DNA from 3 places in the Colwellia sp. MB02u-10 genome. Region 3 is predicted to be linked to each of the others. Evidence: predicted binding sites of a transcription regulator. Region 3 holds the regulator's gene; each other region holds the start of a gene.

Region 1 (2,243 bases), on a different contig from region 3:
AAAAACACGCATATTTATTATGATAATAACGCGGTAGAAATTCATCACAGGATCAATAATGCGGGCACTGTAATTGTATTGGGGCCTGCTAAAATGCCAACCCAGCCGAGGCTAGAGGCACTCATTCGTGTTATTTTGCTGGCAACTTTAGCCTGTATACTATTTTTTTGGTTACGGCCTTTGTCTCGAGACTTGGATCAGTTGCAAAAAACCGCAATAGAGTTTGGTCAAGAAAGTTTTGATGTTGTTGCACCACAAGCAAGATCGACTATGGCAGCGCCTATGGTTACGGCGTTTAATACTATGGCCAGTCGTATTAAACGTTTAATCGATGCTCATAAGGAATTATCAACTGCGGTTGCACATGAATTACGTACACCCTTAGCTCGCACTAAGTTTGCCTTAGAAATGCTAGCCTGCACCGATGATAAAGCCAAACAAGAGAAATATCGCAAAGCCATTAGTAAAGATGTTTGTGAGTTAGAGCAACTCATTAGTGAGATGCTGATTTACGCTAGTTTCGATAATGACAAACCCGATCTAAATTTTAGTGAAGAATCATTGGTGGATATTGTCGAAAAACAGGTCAGTAATTACCAACAGTTTGAACAAAAATTTAACATTGTTAACCTGCTTGGAAATGAACGGGTTGAGGTTGACCGACACTTTATTAGTCGAGCGTTGAATAATTATATCTCTAATGCCATAAAATACGGTAACGGTGAAATAGACATCACAATTACAAAAAGTGAAGATTACTGTCAGATAAGCGTTACAGACAATGGTGAGGGAGTCTGTGATCATTTCAAATGTACCATATTTGATGCTTTTTCCCGTGGTGATGTATCTCGTAACCGTGAAACAGGAGGTTTTGGTTTAGGTCTAGCCATCGTTTGTCGAATCATGGAGTGGCATGGCGGCAGTGCATCTGTTGTTGATAGCAAAAATGGTGGCGCGAGCTTCATACTTCGTTGGCCCATTAAACAAATTTCTGCTTAGTGGATAAAAATCAGTCAATACTTTGTATTTACTATAAAAATTAATAATTAATTACGTATAGCGTTAAAGTAAACTGTGTTGCTGCCGATAAAAATATTATCGGTAGCAAAAAAGTAGATTATTTTGACCCTAAACGCTTTATCAAACGACATACTTGTTCATGAACTTCAGTTAGGCGAACAGCTTAATAAAAGTGTTCATCATGAGCGTCGTTCTGATTTTTCGCTGTTACTCGCCATGCTAACCGACGATGTTCGAGCGCATAGCCAATTTACACTACCACTTTCACAAATACCTGAAAAAACCACTTCATCAGAGCAGTTACGAAAATATTTTCAATTACCTGATGAAGCCCCTTTAGCATTAAAAGATGTTGCCGACATAAGCCGCTATAATCAGGCAAGTTTACTTGAACAACAGCAGTTAGAAGGCCTAAGACTAGCAAACATACTTAATCCTAAACCATTAGCGTTTCGTGATGATGTGAAACATATAGACCAACAGGTGATGACTAATACCAGTTTATATTGCCAGCAAAAAAATCAAGACATATCATTAGCAAAAACACAGCAAAGAGCTGACTTCAATGCTAAGGCTTGGTTAGCGGCAGTGCAAACTACTATTGTTAAAGCACCATTAATGGCAGCGGTTGCCTAAAAAATCTTAGCACAACAATGTTTAAACTTTTTCTCACTGCCACAAAAACAAAACTCATTTTTTTTGGGTTTATTTAATGCTTTGCTATCTGACACCTCACCATCAAGATATCGCCATGCGCTATCTTCAAGCACAAAATTAGATTGTTCTCGCATTTGCCAAATTTGTCTGTGAACTTGATAAAAAGCGGAAAACTCTACTTGAGCATTATTACGGTTAGCTAAATCTTTTTCGTGATCACTGGCATAGTGAATAATGAGCTTCAGCCATTTTGTTTCTGCAGCCCATTGTGCGATATCATCAATGGATTGTTCAGCTTGGCTTGATTGGGCATAAGTAAGGTAAATATACTCGGCCTGTTGTGTTGCGTAAGCAGAGTAGCGTGACCGCATAAGTTGTTCTGGAGAGTTAGCAGGTTTTGTTGCCATTATTAAAGGTTGGCAACACAGTGCAAAGCTTCGTTCTGAGCCGCATGGACATAACATCTAGATAAACTATTTAAAGGGCAATTATGTTTAGTTTATCATGACAGTTATTATGCATTGCATGGTTTATAGCTTTAATTGTGCAGTTAATCTAACTTAACC
Region 2 (2,243 bases), on a different contig from region 3:
GCAAGAAATTGACTTTATTCTGATGCAAAAAAAGGCCTTGGCTGAATATATTGAAAAAGCCAAAATTCAATTTGAAGCAGTGCGTTTAATTGTGGTCAGCAACTAGGTCATTACAGACTAAAAGCTAAACACTAAAAGCTCTTGAAAAAAGCCATCAGGCTGGGCATATTTTGTCGTCTGATGGCTAGCTTACCAACACCAAAAAGTACAACGTTCAAAAGTACAACAGTTTAAAAGGAAGAAAATAAAATGGCTGCTAACCCTGACTTTATTTATCAGCCTCAAATGCGCCCCTACCTTGATATTATTTATCACGACAATGATATTGTGGTCGTCAATAAATCCAGCGGTTTATTGACTGTATCTGGCCGTTTACCTGAGCATCAAGACTGTTTAGAAAGTAGAGTGCACAAAGTATTGCCCACGGCAACCATAGTGCATAGATTAGACATGGCGACATCAGGCATTATGGTGATGGCACTTAATAAACATGCGCATGTGGCTATTAGTCGCCAGTTTGAACAACGCTTAACGCAAAAAAGCTATATTGCTCGGGTCTTTGGTAAGATTGAAAAAGCGCAAGGCTCTGTTGAGCAACCCCTAATGGGTGATTGGCCTAATAGACCAAAACAAAAAATAGATCATCAACAAGGTAAAGCGGCATTAACGCATTATAAGGTCTTAAGTTATCGCAAAGATATTGATGGTCAAACTAGCACCTTAGTTGAGCTGACACCCATAACAGGACGCTCTCACCAGTTGCGCGTGCATATGCTGTGGCTTGGCCACCCAATACTCGGTGATCGACTTTATGCCCACGAGCAAGCATTGGCGATGAGTAGCCGTTTACAATTGCATGCCCAAATGCTACAAATAAGCCACCCAGTGACAGCGCAAACCTTAACATTTTCAAAAGCCTGTCCGTTTGATTAACACCAAGAGCGGCGAGAGCTAATTAAAAGTTAGTTAAAAGTTAGTTAAAAGTTAATTAAAGAAAGCCCCACTAGCGTCGATAATATCACTAGAGCTGATTTTGTCGCGCTTAATGATCAGTTATCGATCATCAGTTACTGATACTAAATGTGCAGTTATTGCTCAGTCACCCATTTGAGGAAGTTTGCTTTTGATGTGCTTAAACATACGCCCAATATTTTTATTTATCGCGTTAACGACCTTAAGTCTATTAGTTAACAGCGCGCACTCATGGGCAATGGAGACTGCTCCGCCTGAAAAGCAAACGGATAACACGAGCTCAACAACGCCAAAAAGTACTGAAGCTGAGACTGAGACTAGCACTGCGCCAACAAAGTCCACAGAAGATAGCCAGCCAAATAAAGTGATGATCAACGCACCTGTTGATGCTTTTGAGCAGCAGCAGCAAGATATTAAACACTACTTAGCACAAGAAAAAATAATGCCATTACTGGTAGGTACTGACAGCTACCTTACGGTCATTAATGAACACACCACAGCAATTAATAAAGGCGTGATGGTGTTAATTCCGGATTGGCAACAAAGCATAGCAACACCTAATGCACTCAATCAGCTAAGTAACAATATGCCACAACATGGCTGGACCACCATTACCTTGCATCCCCCGCATAAACCGCAAAGCTACCCTTCACAAGCCTTCACCGCGCAAGAGCGTAGCACTGAAGATATTGAGACCTTAACAAATTATGAGAAAAAATTTGCTGAGGTTATGCAAGCAGTCATTACAAAAGCGAAAAGCTACCCTGGTGTCATTATTGTGGTAGTAGAGGGCAATCATAGCGCCGTTTTACTGAATATCTATCAACAAGCATTGGTGGCCGCACCCAGTGCTTTAGTGATGCTCAGTAGTTATATGCCGACCTTACCCGAAAACGATAAAATTGCTCAACAACTCGCGCTGAGCGATTATCCTATACTCGATTTATATTTGCAGCGCGATCACCGTTTAGTACTGGCAAGCGCAAAAATGAGAAAAGATTTTGCCCAAAGAGCCATGAAAATATATTACCGACAAAGGCAATTAAGTAATCAAGCTACGGGTTACTATCCGAAACAAACCTTAACCAAAGCTATTATCAGTTGGCTTAGTGCGATGGGTTGGTAAATAAAAGAAGCTATCAGTTTGAAGTTATAAGCTGTCAGTAAAAATAAGCCATTAGTAAAAAATAACACCACCTGCATGTTGGCATTATCTGACAGCTGACAGTTTTAAACTTAGCACTAAAAAAAGCTGTCCGTAGAAATAAACG
Region 3 (2,243 bases):
CAGCCGTAAAAGGTTTAACGATATAACCATTAACTCCGGCTTGAGCTGCCATGACGATTTGATCTTTCTTCGCTTCTGCAGTCACCATCAATACCGGAATATGAGATAATTTTTCATCCGCTCTAATGGCTTTAAGTAAATCTATCCCTTGCATAACCGGCATATTCCAATCGGTAACAACAAAATCAAAATCACCAGTTTTAAGCATTGGCAGCGCGGTATTACCATCATCTGCTTCTGATATATTGGTGAAACCTAAGTCGCGTAACAAGTTTTTAATTATACGTCTCATCGTTGAAAAATCGTCAACAACAAGCACTTTCATATTTTTTTCCAAGACACCCTCCGGTGATAGCATTTAAAATTTTACAATATTTTTAATATTCTACTTAACTTTGCCACGATTGCATACGAGCTTTTAATCTATGCATCGCTTGACTGTGTATTTGACTTACCCGTGATTCGCTCACATCCAGTACTTGGCCTATTTCTCTAAGGTTTAGCTCTTCGTCATAATACAAAGACAGTACTAAAGCTTCACGCTCGGGTAAAGAAGAAATACACTCGGCTAATGACTTTTTAAAGAAACTCTGTTCAATGTTAGCGTAAGGTTCATCTTGCTGATGACTGTGGGCTATTTCAATCACATCGTCACTAACACCTAAATCATCAAGACCGAGAATTTTCCCTGAACTCACGTCATTAAGTATTTGATGGTATTCATTGATTGAAATTTCAAGTTGTTCAGCAACTTCAACATCGGTAACATCGCGGCCATATTGCGCTTCTAAGCTTTTGATGGCTTCGCTGATCATACGACTATTTTTATGCACTGAGCGGGGAACCCAGTCACCGCGACGAATTTCATCAAGCATGGCACCACGAATACGAATACCCGCGAAAGTTTCAAAGCTAGCACCTTTGCTATTATCAAAATTATTTGACGCCTCAAGTAAGCCTATCATGCCTGATTGAATAAGGTCATCAACCAAAACACTGGCCGGTAGTCGGGCAAGTAAATGATAAGCAATGCGCTTCACCAGTACTGTGTGTCGCTCCAGCAAAGCCGATTTATCAACACTATAAGTATGTACTTTTAACACGATAACTCACTTGTTAGTTAAATAGGGCCTGTAGATTTTTCATTGTAGTCTCGGCTATAGGTCACGTTTCAGTTAACAAGGCGACAGGAGTATTAGGTAGATATGCTAGTTTTCACTTGTCAACGGTATTAGCTAAAAATTAACTATAGACATTTAACCGGCGATAAAAAATCTACACTATTGGCATAGCTAAAGCTTGCTTAACTCATGCCAAAAAAAACACCACAGATTGTTCAATTGCAACCCTGCTTGTAGTTATGTCCATACATAACTACAAGCTAAAAGCTCAACAGCTTTAGTGTTCTAGTAATTGCTCAATAAAGAATTCTAAATGCCCAGAGGCTTGTTGTGGCACTGGCCAGCTAACAATATTTTTGGCAAGAGCTTTAAGGCCAATTGACGCTGGCGAGTTAGGATATGCCTCGACAATCGCTTGTTGTTTTCTAACAGATTTACGAATATTTTCATCATAAGGTATAACGGCAACCAGCTCTAAAGTGACATCCAAAAATCTGTCAGTGACTTTCGCTAATTTCGCAAATAAATTTTTACCTTCATTCGGGGTGCGCACCATATTTGCCACCACTTTAAACTTGAATAACCCGTGATCTCGGCTTAACAATTTCATTAAGGCATAACAGTCAGTAATTGAGGTGGGTTCGTCACACACGACTAATAAAACATCTTGTGATGCACGGCAAAAACTTAATACCATATCTGAGATACCTGCAGCGGTATCAACAATTAAAATGTCAAATTTGGTTTGCATATCACTGAAAGCACGAATAAGCCCGGCATGCTCAGCTGGGGTTAAATCCACCATAGATTGAGTGCCTGATGTCGCAGGAATAATATTAATGCCGGCAGGACCTTGAATAATAATATCATCCAATTCACATTCGCCCGATAGCACATGCGACAGGTTACGTTTTACGCGCAAACCTAGCATAACATCAACATTAGCCAAGCCTAGATCGGCATCTAGCACTAAAACCCGCTTACCTAATTTAGCTAAAGAAATTGCAGTATTTAATGAGACATTAGTTTTACCAACACCCCCTTTACCACCAGAAACGGCGATGACTTTTATGTATTGGGGATTTTGCATTTTTCTTAAGCCACTCGCTTGATCTATCATCT

What was found. Region 3 encodes FliA, which starts transcription of late flagellar genes. Its sites were predicted from a motif close to CTAAAGNTNNNNNNNNNNNNGCCGATA; they were not measured.
Region 1: the regulator FliA is predicted to act here: its motif matches at 1,063-1,089, upstream of H4J59_RS13030 (VC2046/SO_2500 family protein).
Region 2: the regulator FliA is predicted to act here: its motif matches at 989-1,015, upstream of H4J59_RS15105 (DUF3530 family protein).

What each region holds. Positions count from the first base shown of each region.
Region 1 is NZ_JACGVK010000125.1:25,417-27,659, reverse strand. Features, by position in the region: gene H4J59_RS13035 (ATP-binding protein) at 1-999, shown strand, start outside; gene H4J59_RS13030 (VC2046/SO_2500 family protein) at 1,123-1,656, shown strand; gene H4J59_RS13025 (YchJ family protein) at 1,653-2,141, opposite strand.
Region 2 is NZ_JACGVK010000133.1:37,252-39,494, forward strand. Features, by position in the region: gene rapA (RNA polymerase-associated protein RapA) at 1-106, shown strand, start outside; gene H4J59_RS15100 (pseudouridine synthase) at 250-933, shown strand; gene H4J59_RS15105 (DUF3530 family protein) at 1,127-2,098, shown strand.
Region 3 is NZ_JACGVK010000105.1:23,604-25,846, forward strand. Features, by position in the region: gene cheY (chemotaxis response regulator CheY) at 1-337, opposite strand, end outside; gene H4J59_RS05770 (RNA polymerase sigma factor FliA) at 390-1,106, opposite strand; gene H4J59_RS05775 (MinD/ParA family protein) at 1,399-2,241, opposite strand.